One region of the Pseudonocardia sp. Ae331_Ps2 genome, then DNA from elsewhere that is predicted to be linked to it. Evidence: riboswitches for the same ligand, from Rfam matches in the RefSeq annotation. Region 1 holds a riboswitch; each other region holds the start of a gene.
The links. A riboswitch is a leader RNA that binds a small molecule or an ion and turns the genes downstream of it on or off. The one in region 1 is predicted to bind S-adenosylmethionine.

Region 1 (4,173 bases):
CGTGCTCGATCGGGCGCAGCAGGTACGGGGTGGGCACCGTGTTGTCGACGACGAACGGGAGCCCGGCCTGGTGGGCGACCGCGGCGACCCCGGCGAGGTCCAGGACGTTGCCCAGCGGGTTTCCGATGCTCTCGCCGAACAGGGCCCGGGTCCGCGCGGTGATCGCGGACCGCCACTGGTCGAGGTCGTCGGGATCCTCGACGAAGGTCACCGAGATCCCCAGGTCGGCGAAGGTCGAGGAGAGCAGGGTATGAGTGCCGCCGTAGAGGCTCGCCGCGGCGACCACGTGGTCCCCGGCGCGGGCCAGGTTCAGCAGCGCCAGCGACGTCGCCGCCTGCCCGCTGCTCACCGCCACTGCCGCGGCGCCCCCTTCGAGGGCGGCCAGCCGCTCCTCCACCACCGCGGTCGTCGGGTTGGAGAGCCGGGTGTAGGCGTGGCTCTCCAGGTCCTCGAGCGCGAAGGCGGCCGCGGCGTGCGCGCTGTCGGTGAAGCGATAGGAGGTGGTCTGGTAGATCGGGACCGCCCGGGCGCCCGTGGCGGGGTCGGGGACCGCCCCCGCGTGCAGCTGCCTCGTGGCGAACGACGTCACGCGCGCCTCGCCAGCACGTCCGACCAGTACTTCTCGGCCACCCGCGGGTGCGAGCGCAGCCATCCGACGACCGCGTTCTCCCCGAACTGGGCGTGCAGCGGGTTGTCCGGGTCCTCGCTGACCCCGCGGACCTGCGCCGCCAGCTCGGCGGGCAGCTCCAGGGGCTCGACGACGGCGTCGAGCCGCGGGCCGAGGAAGAAGGGCACCGAGAAGCGGTCCACCCCGACCGGCGGGCTGACCACCCGGTGCCGGGTCGCGGTCAGGTAGCCCTGGGTGGCGATCTCCAGCATCTCGCCGATGTTGACCACGAACGCACCGGGGACCGGGGTGGCGTCGATCCAGCGCCCGTCCGGGCCCTCGACCTGCAGTCCGCCGACCGCGTCCTGCTGCAGCAGCGCGAGGTAGCCGTAGTCCTTGTGGACACCCACGCCCTGGTCCGAGTCCGGTTCCGGGCGCCCGGGGTACCGCACGATCTTGACGTGCAGGGAGGACTCCTCGTCGAACCACGCGTCGAAGTAGCCCTCGTCCTGCCCGAGCGCGGCGGCGAGCGCGCGCAGCACCTCGCGGCTGACCCGCAGCGCCTCCGCCTGCCAGGTCAGCACGGTCTCGCGCAGCTCCGGCAGCGCGGTGGGCCACTGGTTGGGCCCGATCAGCCGGACCCAGTCCGGGTCGCCCGGGCCCTGGGTCACCGGCTCCCGCTCGGGGCCGATGTCGATCTGCTCGCGCCAGTCCGCGGTGCCGCCGGTGTGCTCGGTACCGGTGCGGGTGTAACCGCGGAACTGCGGCGAGTGCACGTTCTCGATCTCCAGCCGCTGCTCGACGGGCAGCGCGAAGAAGCGCCGCGCCAGCGCGTCGATCCCGGCGGTGACCTCGTCCGGGACTCCGTGTCCGGTCACGTAGAAGAAGCCGACCTCCCGCGCCGCGGAGCGCAGCTCGGCGAGCACGGCGGCACGCTCGCCGGGGCCGGCGCGGAAGCGGGAGAGGTCGATCACGGGGAGGGTGTCGGTCATGGCGACCTCACGTGTCGTGTCCCGCCGGTCTGTCGACAGATCGGCAGGACGGGAACGAGTCAGACAGCCGGACGCACCCGCGGGGTCCGCAGCAGAACGGACCGCGCGGCGGCCGGGCGGTGCGCGACCTCGGCGACGACCAGCTCGCCGAGGACGGGCGGGTCGAGGTCGGTCCTCACCGACAGAGCGCGGTCCCCGTCCGGCAGTAGTCCACGTGCCGACGCCGGGACCAGACACCCCGGATCCACTGGCGCACGGCTCCCCCATCGCTTCCGGCGGAAGCACCTGCGCCCGTGGGGACGTGGTTGCTGCGGCGTCGTCGAGCCGGTTCTCTCGGCCGCTCTGGATGGACGACTTCACCCAACCTCCGCGCCGCACCCGATGTCAAGCCGATCCCGCCCACAGACCCGTTCGCTGAACGGCGCAGACGTCCGGACGGCAGGCCAGCCGGCCACGTGCCGACATCCCTCCCAGCCGCTCCGCGAGTGCGGTGAGTTCGCCAGCGGTGCCGCGCGGCGCCCCCGACCACGACGACCCGTCCCACCATCCCGTGTCCTCCGGGGCGTCGAGGTGCCATCCGCGCAGTCACGCTGTCACCCGCGGTGCGCCCGACAAGTTCTCGTGGCTCGTCGCCGTCCCGGCCCGCGAGGTACCCGTGATCCGAGAGCGATACCCGCTGCCGATCTTCGGGTGACTCCGACCGAACAGGAAGCCCGATCACCGGAACAGCTTCACCGAATCGAGGTGAGGCGCGCCGCACATACTCGACGGTTGCCCCAACTACTGCGCGTCGGTTAGCGTCGCGGCGTGACGATTCGACTGCCGCTGACATCGCGCGCACACGTCGATTTCTGTCGCGTCTCCTCCTCGGTCTGTTGATCTTTCCGAGCTGTTCCCGCAGAGCCTGACCGGCCTGCGGCGCGAGCCGCCTTCTCTGGCCGCTGCCTGCTGATACCCCCATCTCGGCCGACACTTCTCGTGACGGTCGCTCACTGAGGTGTTCTCAGTAGCGGGTTGATCATGTCGTGCGGTCGTACTCGGTGTGGAGTAGTACGAGCGCAGCTGCGGTGATCGCGCCGGTGCGCCAGGGACATAGCGTGACTCGCCGCAACGCGGCGAAGGTGGTCTTGAGCAGGGCGTTTCCGCGTTCGGCCAGAGCACGAAGGGCTGAGTGCAGGGTGTTGACGGTGCGCTGGTTGACCGTCTGCCCGCGGCCGGGGACGGGTTTGATGGGCACGGTGAGCCGGTCGGCTTCGCCTTCGTAGCCGAGGTCGCCCAGCGCGGCGTGGGTGTCGTCGGTGAACGCGGCCAGGCCCTCGAGCAGCCCGGGGTGGGTACGGGCGCAGCGGGTGTCGTGCTCGCGGCCCGGCCGCACGTCGCTGGTCCATAGCGGCCATCCATCAGGTGCGGTGAGGACCTGGATGTTCCCGCCGTGGCGGCGGTGCTTGCCCGACCACCACAGGTCGACCCCGGGGGTGAGGCCGAGCGCGCGGCACCGGTCGGTGGCGATCAGGGTGCCGTCGAGATTCACGTGGGTGTGCCCGGCTGTGCGGGCGGCGAGCAGGGCTCCGTGCAGGCCGGGTGCGGCCGCGGCGAGGACGTCGATGCCTTCGTGCAGGTAACGGTAGGCCGTTGCAGTGCTGATCGCGTTGTCACCGGCCAAACATCGGACCCGGGTAGCATCACAGAACCAGCGGATCACCAGCACTGCCTGGGCGAACGGGGTCAACGCCCGCCGCCGGGTGCCACGTCGACGGCGTTGAAGGACCAGGAGCCGCGCCAGATAGGCCACGGTGCGCTCCCCGATCGGGAGGACAGCGGTGTAGGTGACAGGATCAGACATGCAGGACCTCGGTGACGGTGTCGATCTGTGCTGGACCGAACCGATCTACCGGGGTCCTGCCCCGTTCCCGCTCATCTCACCACCCTCGGCGTGTCGCCACGACCTGCCACCCCGCTACTGAGAACACCTCAGTGCGCCGCGGCGTCCCAGCTGCGGCCGGACCCGACCGACACCTCCAGCGGCACCGACAGGTCCGCCGCGGCCGCCATCTCCCGACGAACGAGTGCCTCCAGGGCCTCGCGCTCACCCTCGGCGACCTCGAGGACCAGCTCGTCGTGCACCTGCAGCAGCATCCGGCTGCGCAGCCCCTCGGCCTGCAACGCCCGGTACACCCCGAGCATCGCGACCTTGATGATGTCCGCGGCGCTGCCCTGGATCGGGGCGTTGAGCGCCATCCGCTCGGCCATCTCCCGGCGCTGACGGTTGTCGCTGGTGAGGTCGGGCAGGTAGCGCCGCCGCCCGAGGATGGTGGCGGTGTAGCCGTCCTTGCGGGCCTGGTCGACGACTCCCGCGAGGTAGTCGCGCACTCCGCCGAACCCGGCGAAGTAGTCGTCCATCAGCCCCTTCGCCTCCTCGGTGGAGATCCGCAGCTGCCCGGACAGGCCGTAGGCCGACAGCCCGTAGGCCAGGCCGTAGTTCATCGCCTTGATCTTGGCGCGCTGCTCGGGCGTCACCTCGGTGGCCGCGACGCCGAAGACCCGGGCGGCGGTCTCGGCGTGGAAGTCGTGCTG
Region 2 (4,173 bases), 4.5 Mb from region 1:
CGACTTCCCGTGGTCGATGTGGGCGATGATGCAGAAGTTCCGGATGCGCTCCGGCGGGGTGAACGTGCGGTCGGCGTACGTCGTCACTCGGCTGTACTCGGCTTTCGCTCATGCGTGGGGCTTCGGGCACTTCGGGTGCTCAGGGCACTCGGGGCTCGGGGCACTGGGACCCATCGTCCCATGTCGGGCCGGGCGGCCGCCGTGGTGGCACCGCAGGTCGTCACACGCTGTTCACGCCGGGCGTCCCCGCGTTGCCCCGACGCGGCCGATCGCGCACGATCGAACGGCCAGGAGCCCAGTCCCCAACCCGGAGGAGTCACCGTGTCGGTCACCCCCGTCCCCCCGCTCGACCGGCTGAGCGCGGCGCGTGTCGTGCTCGCCCGGAAGAAGAAGCTGGGCCTGACCTGGGACAAGATCGCCGAGGCACTGGGCCGCTCGCTGGAGTGGTCCACCTCGGCCCTGCTCGGGCAGCAGACGCTGACCCGCGAGCAGGCCGAGGCCGCAGGCTCCCTGCTGGACCTGGACGACGACGTCGTCGACGCCCTCACCCTCCCGCCGGAGCGCGGCGCGGCCGCGGTGGACCTCACCGACCCGCTGGTCTACCGCCTCTCGGAGATGGTGCAGGTGTACGGCACGACGATCTCCGAGCTGGTCCGCGAGGAGTTCGGCGACGGCATCGTGTCCGCGATCGACTTCGAGCTGGACCTGCAGCGCGTCGCCGACCCGAAGGGCGACCGGGCCGTGATCACGCTGAACGGGAAGTTCCTGCCCTACCGCGTCTGGTGACCCGGAACAGGGGGCGAGGACGCCGCTGGTAACCTTGTGCGTCGAGCGCTCGGCGTGCTCGCCCGAAACGGCCTGGACCCTCTCTCCAGTGATGCTGTTCGGTGCCGCCGGAGCGGACCCGGACGTACACAAGACCAGCCGACCAGCAGGCAGGAAGACCAGAGGCAGACGTGGCCAACATCAAGTCGCAGATCAAGCGTGTCAAGACCAACGAGAAGCGCCGGCAGCGCAACAAGTCGGTGAAGTCGTCGGTCAAGACCGCGATCCGCCACTTCCGCGAGGCCGCCGACTCCGGCGCCGACAACGTCGTGGAGCTGCAGCGCAAGGCGGCCAAGGCCCTCGACAAGGCGGCCGGCAAGGGCGTCATCCACAAGAACCAGGCAGCGAACCGCAAGTCGGCCCTGGCCAAGCGTCTCAACGACGTCCAGGCCTGAGCCACCCCGGTTCCCCACGACGGCGCCGCCCCATCGGGGTGGCGCCGTCGTCGTGTTTCCGGACCTGTCGTGCCCCCGGGCCGGAGCCCGTGCGCGTGCTGCGGGCGCGGGGCTCAGCGCGGGGTGCGGGCGGACACGACCGCCAGCACGGCCCGCTCCAACGCGTACCCCGCGTCCGCGGCGACGCCCTTGACGTCGGCGTTCACCCGGGCGGTCGCCGCGATGGCGACGGCGAGCTGCTCCGGACGCCACTGCCGGACCGTCTGTTGGGCCTTACGGATCTTCCACGGAGGCATGCCCAGCTCACCGGCCAGCCGGTTCGGGTCGCCCCGCCCGGCCGAGCCGACCTTGGCCAGGGTGCGCACCGAGTCCGCGAGCGCGTCGGCGATCAGGACGTGCGGGACACCGAGCACCAGCGCCCACCGCAGCGCCTCCATCGCCGCCCGCCGGTCCCCCGCGACCGCCGCGTCGGCCACCGCGAAGCCGGAGGACTCGGCCCGGCCGCGGTGGTAGCGCCGCACCCCGGCCTCGTCCACGGCGCCGCCGGTGTCCGCGACGAGCTGCCCGGCCGCAGCCGCCAGCTCCCGCAGGTCCGACCCGACCGCCTCGACCAGTACCGCGAGCGCACCGGGAGTGATGGTGCCGCCGTGGCGACGCACCTCGTCGCGCACGAAGTCCGACCGCTCGTCGGCGCGGGTGATGCGGTTGCAGGTGACGGTGTGCGCCCCGGCCTTGCGCATCAGGTCCAGGACCGCCTTGCCCTTCGCCCCCCCGGCGTGCTGGACCACCAGCACGATCCCGTCGGCCGGGTCCTTCACGTAGTCGGCGAGGGCGGCGGTCATGTCCTTGTTCGCATCCTGGCCATGAGTGAGCACGATCACCCTGCCCTCCGCGAAGAGCGAGGGGCTGAGGTGCCCGGCGAGCTCGCCGGGTGCCACCTCGGAGGTGCGGAAGCGGCGCAGCTCGGTCTCCGGATCGCGCTGCCGGGCGCGCCGGACCAGGTCGGACACCGCCCGCTCGGCCAGGAACTCCTCGTCCCCGACGACCAGCTGCAGCGGGCCCGGTTCGCTCGTGCTGCTCACACCCCCATGGTGGCCCACACCCCCGACAACGGGTGAGCCGCGTCCCGGCACGACGACCTCGTCTGGCGGTGCGGTGCCCCGTTCGCGTACCGTCGTCGTCGATTCCGGCGCTCGGCGTCCGGAGCACCACAACCGCATATGGCTCATCCAGAGGGGCAGAGGGAACGGCCCGTTGAAGCCCCGGCAACCGGCGTCGCACGACGATCCGCCCAGACCTGCGCCTTCCGCGCGGCGAGGACGTCGACGAACACGGTGCCAATTCCGGCCCGCCACCTCCGGCGGGACAGATGAGGAGATCTCGTGACTCTCACTGCTGCGCCCGAAACCACCTCTGCCTACGACCTGGGCTCCGCGCGCGCTCTCGCGTGCCGCGAGTGCCGCCACGAGACCCCGCTCGCCGCGGAGTTCGCGTGTCCGCGCTGTTTCGGCCCCCTCGAGGTGGCCTACGACTTCCCGACGGTCACCCGCGCCTCCATCGAGGCCGGCCCGAAGTCGATCTGGCGCTACAAGGACCTGCTGCCGGTCCCCTCGACCGTCGAGCAGCACGCGAACACCGAGCCCGGCCTGACCCGGCTGATCGAGGCCGACAACCTGGCCCGCGCGCTTGGCGTCCGCAAGATCTGGATCAAGGACGACACGGGCAACCCGACGCACTCGTTCAAGGACCGCGTCGTCGCCGTCGCGCTCGCCGCCGCCCGTGAGCTCGGCTTCTCGGTGCTGTGCTGCCCCTCCACGGGCAACCTCGCCAACGCCGTGGCCGCCGCGGCCGCCCGCGCCGGCTGGGACTCGGTCGTGCTGGTCCCGTCCTCCCTGGAGCAGGCGAAGATCGTCACCACCGCGGTCTACGGCGGCACCCTGCTCGCCGTCGACGGCAACTACGACGACGTCAACCGGCTCGCCACCGAGCTGGCCGCCGAGCACGAGGACTGGGCGTTCGTGAACGTCAACGTCCGCCCGTACTACGCCGAGGGCTCGAAGACCCTGGGCTACGAGGTCGCCGAGCAGCTCGGCTGGCGGCTCCCGCAGCAGGTGGTCGTCCCGGTCGCATCCGGCTCCCAGCTCACCAAGATCGACAAGGGGTTCACCGAGCTCGGCACCCTGGGTCTGGTCGAGCCCACCCCGTACACCGTGTTCGGTGCCCAGGCCACCGGCTGCTCGCCGGTCGCGCGGGCCTTCGAGGCCGGTCACGACGTGATCCAGCCGCAGAAGCCGGACACCATCGCGCGCTCGCTGGCGATCGGCAACCCGGCCGACGGTCCGTACGTCCTCGACTCGGTGCGCCGCACCGGCGGCTCGGTCGGGCACGTGTCCGACGAGGAGGTCGTCGCCGGCATCCGGCTCCTGGCCCGCACCGAGGGCGTGTTCGCCGAGACCGCGGGCGGGGTCACCATCGCGACCACCAAGAAGCTGCTCGAGGCCGGGGCGCTCGACCCCGACGCCGGGACCGTCCTGATGATCACCGGTGACGGGCTCAAGACCCTCGACGCCGTCTCCGGCGAGGTCGGCCCGACGGCGACCGTGCCGTCGACGTCCTCCGCGGTCCGCGAGGCGCTGGCGAACCGGGGCTGACCGGCCCCGCCGGCCGGGAGCCGGACGGGGGTCGCCACGCGCGACCACCGTCAGCCCGGCCGGGTCGTCGCCGGTCAGGGCCAGGTCACCGGACCGGTCGGTGCGTGCGACGACGACGCCCGCCCCGGCCAGCCGGTCCACCAGCTCCGGGTTGGGGTGCCGGTAGCTGTTGCCGTTGCCGACGCTGATCACCGCCGCACGCGGCGCGACGGCGGTGATCAGGTCCGGGACCACCTTGCGGGACCCGTGGTGGGGCATCTTCAGGACCTCGGCCCGCAGGTCGACCCCGGAGTGGAGCAGGT
Region 3 (4,173 bases), 4.6 Mb from region 1:
CTGTGCGTGGTGCAGGGGACGGAGCTGGAGGAGGGGCTGCCCGTCCTCAACCTGACCTGCGTCGTGGCGTGGGACCTGCCGGACTCCGCCGACCCGGAGCACGACGTGCCGCGACGGGTCGGGCTCGGGGTGGGGGAGGGCCTGTTCGGCACGCCCCGGGTGGTGCGCGGCGAGCGCGGCTGGGACGTGACGCTGCGCTACGCCTTCCCCGCGGCCGGGCTGGGCGAGGGTCCGATGGGGACGCTGCTCATGCTCGTCGTGTCCTCCGCGTCGAGCATGCGGGCCGAGCTCGTCGGCGGCTGACCGGCCGGCCAGGGCGGTGCCCGCCCCGGCCGCGCGGGTCACTTCTTGCGGTTGGTGCCGAGCTCCTCGGCGATCGGGTTGACCGGGTCCACGTCCTTCGTGGACTCCGACAGCCCGGGACGGGTGTGCTCGGTGCGCCGCTGCGCGCGCAGCTGCTCGGTCTCCTCGGCCGACTCGTCCGCGGTGTCGCCCGAGGTCTGGCGCGCCGGGTCGTCGTCGGCCAGGTCCACGGCGGCCACCACGGCGGCGATCGAGGCGTAGTGCTCCTCGGCCGGCACCGCCCGCAGGGCCTCGACCGTCGCGGCGTCGGCCTCGTTGCGCTCGGCGGTCCACGCCAGGTCGTCCTTGCCGGCGGGGAACTCCAGGCCGTGCAGGGCGGTGCGGACGGCGTCGGACGTCGTCGTGCGAGTGGTCATGAGGTCACCTCTCGTCGGGATGTGTCCCGACCGGGTAGCCGCTGTGCGCCGGATGATGCATCCGGCGGGGATCAGTTCCCCGGGCCGTCCGCGGTGCCGTCCCGGGTCACCGCGTCCTCCGGGGCCGCCTCGCCGCTGCCGTCGAGGTGCACCAGCGGCAGCCCCGCCAGCTGGCCCGCGGTCATCCCGTGCGCGACGCCGAGGACGTCGTTCTGGGACTTCTTCATCCGGGCGTCCACCAGGCCGGACAGGCTGTAGGCGACCCGGCCGAGCAGCCGGACCGTCGTCTCGTCGACGAGCGGGCGCGGGGTGGAGACGACGGCGACGCCCCGGGGCGTCCCGTCGTTGGACTGGGCCACGCCGATCGAGTACGACTCGCGCGGGTTCACGTGCCGGGAGGCGTAGTGGTCGCGGAGCTTGAACACCATGTCGTGGAACCCGCTGACGTCCCCGTCGAGCTCCAGCGACGTCAGGTCGTCGGTGGTCAGCGTCTTCGTCCGGCCGGAGAAGCACCGCACGTAGCCGATCAGGGCGCCGGTCCACAGGGCCTCGACCAGCGCTGGGTCGGCGTCCACCCGCACCGGCCCGGACTCGGGTCCGCCCAGGGCGGTGACCAGGTGCTCGCAGCAGCGCAGCACGTACTGCAGGTCCTCGAAGACGGCGGCGAGCTGGGCCAGCTCGCCGGACTCCGGGACGTCGATCCGCCGGACCGTGGTGGGCGCGGGGTGCGTGTCCGTCATCGGTCAGACGCTATCCGGGGTGGCGATGCTCACGTGTCTCCATCTGAGACGGTCTGCTAGTTTCGTCGCCGAAGGTCACGAGTGCCAGCGCGAAGCCCCGGCTCGCTGGACGGCAACCCTCCTCCGCGGTGGGGTGCCCCGGGTGATGACCGGGCCGACGCGACACCCGCAGTCGGCAAGCGCGGATCCGTGCGCCACGCCGGGTCCCCGAGATCGGCCGGAGGCCCGATCATGACCCTCGCCCTGCCACGTCCCGTCCAGCACGCCCTGCCCCGCGTCGTCGGTGCGGACCTCACGGTCCCGCTCGTCGACGGCCGGTGGGCCCGCTACTGCGACCTCGACTCCGCCGCGTCCGCGCCGGCGCTGGAGCCGGTCGCCGCGCACGTCGCCGAGGTGCTGCCGTACCACGGCAGCGTGCACCGCGGCGCCGGCTGGACCTCGAAGGTCTGCACCGCGCTCGTGGAGAACGCCCGCGCCGACGTCGCCCGGTTCGTCCGGGCCCGCGCCGACGACGTCGTGGTGTTCACCCGCAACACCACCGATGCGCTCGGCCTGCTCGCCCGCGCCGTCCCCGGCCCGGTGGTGACGCTGGACCTGGAGCACCATGCGACGCTGCTGGCCTGGCGCGACCGCGAGCACCGCGTCGTGCCCGCCGCCGCCACCCTTGCCTCGACGCTCGATGCGTTGCGGGCCGAGCTCGCCGCCCGTCCCGACGCCGCGCTGGTCGCGGTCACCGGGGCGTCCAACGTGACCGGCGAGCTCCTCCCGGTCGCCGAGATCGCGCGGATCGCGCACGCCGCGGGTGCCCGGCTGTGCGTCGACGCCGCCCAGCTCGCCCCGCACCGGCGCGTCGACCTGGCCGGGTGGGACGCGGACTACGTCGCGCTGTCCGGGCACAAGCTCTACGCGCCCTACGGCGCCGGGGTCCTCGTCGGCCGCCGGGACTGGCTCGACGCCGCCGAACCGCACGTCGCGGGCGGGGGAGCGGTCCGATCCGTGTCCGTCGCCGACGGCCCGGGCGGCGGCACGGTCACGGAGTGGCTGCCGTCGCCGCAGCGGCACGAGGGCGGCACCCCGAACGTCCTCGGTACCGCCGCACTCGGCGCGGCCTGCCGGACCCTGGACCCGCTGATCGACGACATCGTGCCTGCCCACGAGCGCGAGCTCGCCGACCGTCTGCACGCCGGCCTGGCGACGGTCCCCGGCCTGCGGGCCCTGTCCTGCTTCGACGACGCGGGCGACCGCACCGCGACCGTCTCGTTCACCCTGGGCGAGCTGCCCGCCGGGCTGGTCGCGGCGGCGCTGTCGGCCGAGTACGGCATCGGGGTCCGCGACGGCCGGTTCTGCGCCCACCCGCTGCTGGCGCGGCTCACCGGCGGCCGCGACGCCGTGCGCGCGTCGCTGGGCCTGCGCACCGGCTCCTCCGACGTCGACCGGCTGGTCGACGCGCTGACCGATCTGGCACGGCGCGGCCCGGCCTGGACCTACGCCCTCGTCGACGGCCGGTGGGCGCCGACCCCGGACCCGCGCCCGGCGGACCCGTTCGCCCGCGACCGGGAGCTGCCCGCCGTCCCCGGCTGCGGGGACTGAGCCCGGGCCTCAGCCCGCCGAGCAGCGGCCGCAGAGGCCGAAGATCTCGAGGGTGTGCGACACCTCGGTGAAGCCGTGCTTCTGGGCGACCGACTCGGTCCAGGACTCGACCGCCGGCCCCTCGATCTCAACGGCGGCGCCGCACCGGCGACACACGAGGTGATGGTGGTGGTGCTCGGTCTCGCAGCGCCGGTAGACGGCCTCGCCGGACGCGACCCGCAGCACGTCGACCTCGCCGCCGTCGGCGAGGGTCTGCAGGGTCCGGTAGACCGTGGTCAGGCCGATGCCCTCGCCGGCGCGCCGCAGCTCCTCGTGGATCTCCTGGGCGGACCGGAAGTCGTCCAGCCGGTCCAGTAGCGCGGTGACGGCGGCCCGCTGCCGGGTGGCGCGGATGCCGCGCGGCCCGGCGGTGGACCGCTCGGTGACCGCCGCCGCGGTCGTCCGGCCGGTCGTCTCCGTCACGTGTCCTCCTCGACGTGGGCGACGGCGTCCACCACGATGTGCGCCAGGTGGTCGTCCACCAGCGAATACAGCACCTCGCGGCCCTTCCGCTCGCCCTCGACCACCCCGGCGGCCTTGAGGACCCGCAGGTGCTGGCTGATCAGGGGCTGGGTGACCCCGAGCGCGTCCACCAGGTCGTGGACGCACCGCGAGTGTTCCAGCAGCTGCAGCACGATGGCGATCCGGACCGGTGCGGCGAGTGCCCGCAGCAGGTCGCCCGCGGCGGCCAGCGTGCGCGGGTCGCGGGTCGGGCCCGGCTCGGGCGCGGGGTGGTGGTCGTCGTCCGCGCCCGGGCCGGCTCCCGGTGCGTGCGTGGTCTGGGCTGCGGCAGACATGTGGTGGACCCGTCCGTTCCCCCGGAGGCGGCGGCCACACCCTCCGGCGCTGCTGTGCCGTACAGGCCGCACCCGACATGGTAGGCGTGTTCGTTATCGTCGCGCCGTGCTGCTGGTCTGCCGCTTCCGCGTGTCTCCCTCCGAGGAGGCCGCGTTCACCGCGCGTGTGGCCCGCGCCCTGGAACTCCTCGCCGCCCGGCCGGGCTTCCGCGGGGGTGAGGCGGGCCGGGCGATCGAGGACGCCGGGCAGTGGGTCCTGACCGTCCGCTTCGACTCCGTCGACGCCTA
Region 4 (4,173 bases), 760 kb from region 1:
GTCGCCACCACGGCGGCCGTCGCCGCCGCACCGGTCGGGCTGGTCGAGGCGGCCCGCGCGCTCGGCGCGACCCGCGGCCAGGTGGTGCGGGACGTCATCGTCCCGTCGGCGCTGCCGGAGACCTTCACCGGCATCCGGCTGGCCGTCGGCATCGCCTATTCCTCGGTCGTCGCGGCCGAGCTGTTCAACGGCATCCCCGGCATCGGCGGGATGGTCAAGGACGCCAGCAACTACAACAACACCCCGGTCGTGCTCGTCGGCATCTTCGCGATCGGCATCTCCGGCCTGGTGATCGACGCGCTGCTGCGCGCCGTCGAGCGCCGCACCGTTCCGTGGAGGGGACGAGCATGACCATCCGCACCCGACTGACCGCACTGCTCGTGGGCCTGCTGGCTGTCGGCGTCCTCGCCGGCTGCGCCGTCGGCCCTGCCGGGCAGGACTCCGGCAAGCCGACCATCCGCATCGCCTACCAGAGCTTCCCCAGCGGCGACCTGGTCGCCAAGCACAACCGCTGGCTGGAGGACGCCCTGCCCGACTGGAACGTGCAGTGGACCAAGTTCGACTCCGGCGCGGACATCAACACCGCGTTCGTCGCCGGTGAGCTGGACTTCGGTGCGATCGGGTCCAGCCCGGTCGCCCGCGGGCTCTCCGCGCCGCTGAACATCCCGTACCAGGTCGCGTTCGTGCTCGACGTCGCCGGCGACAACGAGGCGCTCGTCGCCCGCAACGCCACCGGGATCACCGACGTCGCGGGGCTGCGCGGCAAGCGGGTCGCCACCGCGTTCGCGTCCACCTCGCACTACAGCCTGCTCGCCGCCCTCGACCGTGCCGGTCTGAAGCCCACCGACGTGCAGCTGATCGACCTGCAGCCGCAGGCCGCGCTGGCTGCCTGGGAGCGCGGCGACGTCGACGCCGTCTACACCTGGCTGCCGACCCTCGACGAGCTCCGCAAGACCGGGAAGACCCTGGTCACCAGCCGCGAGCTGGCCACGGCCGGCAAGCCGACCCTCGACCTGGGGGTGGTCTCCACCCCGTTCGCCGAGCAGCACCCCGAGGTCGTCGACACCTGGCGCAAGGTCGAGGCCCGCGCCCTGGAGACCGTGCGCAACGACCCGCAGGCCGCCGCGCAGGCCGTCGCCGCCGAGATCGGCACGACCCCCGAGAACGCCGCGTCCCAGCTGAAGCAGGGCGTGTTCCTGTCCCCGCAGGAGCTGGCCTCCGCCGAGTGGCTCGGCACCGACGGCGCCCCGGGCAACCTCGCCCAGAACCTGCAGAGCGCCGCCCAGTTCCTCGCCGCGCAGAAGCAGATCCCCACGGCGCCGGACCTCGCGACCTTCCAGAAGGCGATCTACACGAAGGGTCTCCCGGATGTCCTCGCCGCAGGCTGACACCGACGCCGACACCGACACTGATACGGACCCCGACACCGGGGCCGCGGCGGGGGAGGGAGTGCCGGCGATCGCCGCGTCCGGGCTCGGGCACTCCTACCCGGGCCGCCGGGACCGGGTCCACGCGCTCGGACCGCTCGACCTGACCGTCGAGCGCGGCGAGTTCCTGGTGCTGGTCGGGGCCTCGGGCTGCGGCAAGTCGACTCTGCTCCGGCTGGTCGCCGGGTTCGAGCGGCCCACCGACGGGACGCTGACCGTCGCCGGCCGGGCACCCGAGCCGGGTGTCGGCGCCGGCGTGGTGTTCCAGCAGCCGCGGCTGTTCCCGTGGCGCAGCGTCGGCGGCAACGTCGACCTCGCCCTGAAGTACGCGGGGGTGAACCCGTCCGACCGTCCCGTGGCCCGCGAGGGGCTGCTGGAGCGGGTCGGGCTCACCGGTGTCGCGGACCGGCGGATCTGGGAGATCTCCGGCGGCCAGCAGCAGCGGGTCGCGATCGCCAGGGCGCTGGCCGCCGACCGGGACCTGCTGCTGCTCGACGAGCCCTTCGGCGCGCTCGACGCGCTCACCCGCGAACGCCTGCAGGACGACGTGCGCCGGGTCAGCCACGAGACCGGCCGGACCAGCGTGTTCGTCACCCACTCCGCCGACGAGGCGGTGTTCCTCGGCTCCCGGGTCGTGGTGCTCACCGCCCGCCCCGGACGGATCGCGCTGGACCTGCGGATCGACCTGCCGCGCTCCGGTGTGGACGCCGAGGCGCTGCGCGGCTCGCCGGAGTTCGCCGAGCTGCGGGCCCGGGTCGGGGCGGCGGTGAAGGAGGCCGCCGCGACCTGAGCACCCCGCTCCGCGGCGCGGGTGGGTCGTCCGGCGATCCGCCCGCGCCGACGGGGTGCGCCACTGCGCCCGGGCACCGTGCCGTCCCACTGTGATGCCACGACCGATCTCCCGGTCCGCGCTTGACACCGGATCGGTGCGTCGGCTGCAGTGGTGAGGTCCATCCAGAGCGGTCGAGAGTCCCGGCTCGTCGACGCCGCAGCAACCCGCCCCGTTCCGGGCAGGGTGCTACCGCCGGGTCCGATGGGAGACCCCGATGCCCCACCGCCCCGCGAGGCACCGGCCCGACGCCGGGCAGCGGGCCCGGATCCGGCTGCGCTGGGTCCGTCGCCGGCACGTCGACCTGTGCCGCACCGGCGCCGCGCTCTGTCGCTGACCTCTCCACCCGTGCCCCGCACCGGACCGCCCGCCACCGCGGCCGGCCGGTCCCCGCCTGCCCGAGGGCAGCGCTCGCACCGAGAGGTCCCCACCGTGACCGCGCTCCACCCCGCCCCGCCCACCACCTCCGCCCGCCCGGAGGTCCGCTGGGTCGCCTACACCGACCCGCTCGTCCGCCCGATGCTGGTCGAGCTCGACCAGGAGTACGGCGTCCGCTACGGCCACACCCTCGGCGACCTCGACGCCGAGACCCTCCGCGAGGCGAGCCGGTTCGCCCCACCGTCCGGCGGGGTGGTCCTGCTGCTCGACGGCGGTACCCCCGTCGCGGGGGGCGCCTTCCGCCGGTGGGACTCCGACACCGCCGAGCTCAAGCGGATCTGGACCGGCTCGGCGTACCGCCGCCGCGGCCTGGCCCGCCGGGTGCTCACCGAGCTGGAGGACACGATCGCCGCCCGCGGCTACCGGCGCATCTACCTGACGACCGGTCCGCGCCAGCCCGAGGCCCGCCACCTCTACCTCGCCGCGGGCTACACGCCGCTCTACGACCGGACCCTGCACCCGGAGACGGTCGGGCCGCACCCGTTCGAGAAGTACCTGACCGGGGGCTTCGCGTGAGCAGCCGCACCGAGGCCCGGGCCGCCCCGGGCGCCGTCCCGCCCACCGGGGACGACGACGCCGGCCTGCGGGTCGTCCCGGCCCGGCACCCGTGGCGGTGGGCGGGGACCGCGGTGGTGGCGGTCCTGGCCGCGATGGCGGTCAACGCGCTGGTCACCAACCCGGCCTGGGACTGGCCGACCGTCGGCCGCTATCTGTTCGCCCCGTCCATCGTGAACGCGGTGCTGCTGACGCTGCAGCTCACGGTGCTCGGCATCGTCGTCGGGTTCGTGCTCGGCACGGTGCTCGCGGTGATGCGGCTCTCGCCCAACCCGCTGCTGCGCTCGGTCAGCTGGACCTACATCTGGATCTTCCGGTCCGTGCCGCTGATCCTGCAGCTGCTGTTCTGGTACAACCTCGCCCTGCTCTACGACCGGCTCTCGATCGGCATCCCGTTCGGTCCGTCGTTCGTCGAGTTCGGCACGATGGAGCTGGTCAGCCCGGTCACCGCCGCGGTGCTGGGGCTCGGCCTGCACCAGGCCGCCTACGCCGCCGAGGTCGTGCGCTCGGGGTTCCTGGGCGTCGACGCCGGCCAGCTGGAGGCCGCCACCGCGCTCGGCATCCCGGCCTGGCGCCGGTTCCGGCGGATCCAGCTGCCGCAGGCGATGCGGATCATCGTCCCGACCGCGGCGAACGAGCTGATCGGCCTGGTCAAGGGCACCTCGGTGGTCTACATCATGGCGCTGTCCGAGCTCTTCTACCAGGTGCAGGTCATCTACACCCGGACCGGACGGGTCATCCCGATGCTGCTGGTCGCCGCCGTCTGGTACCTGGTGCTGACCAGTGCGCTGTCGGTCGGCCAGTTCTACGTCGAGCGGTACTACGCCCGCGGCGCGCAGCGCACGCTGCCACCGACCCCGTTGCAACGCGCGCGGGCCGCGGTGTCCGGACGGCGCCGGCGGGGGGCCACGGCATGACCGCCGC

Region 2: linked by a shared signal. The riboswitch ahead of thrC (threonine synthase) and the one ahead of Ae331Ps2_RS22110 (isopenicillin N synthase family oxygenase) in region 1 are both predicted to bind S-adenosylmethionine.
Region 3: linked by a shared signal. The riboswitch ahead of Ae331Ps2_RS00590 (aminotransferase class V-fold PLP-dependent enzyme) and the one ahead of Ae331Ps2_RS22110 (isopenicillin N synthase family oxygenase) in region 1 are both predicted to bind S-adenosylmethionine.
Region 4: linked by a shared signal. The riboswitch ahead of Ae331Ps2_RS31320 (GNAT family N-acetyltransferase) and the one ahead of Ae331Ps2_RS22110 (isopenicillin N synthase family oxygenase) in region 1 are both predicted to bind S-adenosylmethionine.

Annotation. Positions count from the first base shown of each region.
Region 1 is NZ_MCIM01000001.1:4,680,548-4,684,720, reverse strand. It holds gene Ae331Ps2_RS22115 (O-acetylhomoserine aminocarboxypropyltransferase/cysteine synthase family protein) at 1-589, opposite strand, end outside; gene Ae331Ps2_RS22110 (isopenicillin N synthase family oxygenase) at 586-1,599, opposite strand; SAM riboswitch class I at 1,860-1,952, opposite strand; gene Ae331Ps2_RS34355 (putative leader peptide) at 2,407-2,478, shown strand; gene Ae331Ps2_RS22105 (transposase family protein) at 2,618-3,442, opposite strand; gene polA (DNA polymerase I) at 3,571-4,173, opposite strand, start outside.
Region 2 is NZ_MCIM01000001.1:160,299-164,471, forward strand. It holds gene lepA (translation elongation factor 4) at 1-87, opposite strand, end outside; gene cynS (cyanase) at 322-786, shown strand; gene rpsT (30S ribosomal protein S20) at 957-1,220, shown strand; gene holA (DNA polymerase III subunit delta) at 1,334-2,302, opposite strand; SAM riboswitch class I at 2,443-2,596, shown strand; gene thrC (threonine synthase) at 2,603-3,871, shown strand; partial or broken gene Ae331Ps2_RS34095 (ComEC/Rec2 family competence protein) at 4,115-4,173, opposite strand, start outside.
Region 3 is NZ_MCIM01000001.1:118,139-122,311, reverse strand. It holds gene Ae331Ps2_RS00605 (hypothetical protein) at 1-303, shown strand, start outside; gene Ae331Ps2_RS00600 (DUF2795 domain-containing protein) at 342-719, opposite strand; gene Ae331Ps2_RS00595 (hypothetical protein) at 791-1,459, opposite strand; SAM riboswitch class IV at 1,533-1,647, shown strand; gene Ae331Ps2_RS00590 (aminotransferase class V-fold PLP-dependent enzyme) at 1,691-3,049, shown strand; gene Ae331Ps2_RS00585 (Fur family transcriptional regulator) at 3,059-3,511, opposite strand; gene Ae331Ps2_RS00580 (helix-turn-helix transcriptional regulator) at 3,508-3,885, opposite strand; gene Ae331Ps2_RS00575 (antibiotic biosynthesis monooxygenase) at 3,992-4,173, shown strand, end outside.
Region 4 is NZ_MCIM01000001.1:3,924,229-3,928,401, forward strand. It holds gene Ae331Ps2_RS18845 (ABC transporter permease) at 1-351, shown strand, start outside; gene Ae331Ps2_RS18850 (glycine betaine ABC transporter substrate-binding protein) at 348-1,388, shown strand; gene Ae331Ps2_RS18855 (ABC transporter ATP-binding protein) at 1,369-2,217, shown strand; SAM riboswitch class I at 2,375-2,467, shown strand; gene Ae331Ps2_RS31320 (GNAT family N-acetyltransferase) at 2,689-3,210, shown strand; gene Ae331Ps2_RS18865 (amino acid ABC transporter permease) at 3,207-4,166, shown strand; gene Ae331Ps2_RS18870 (amino acid ABC transporter ATP-binding protein) at 4,163-4,173, shown strand, end outside.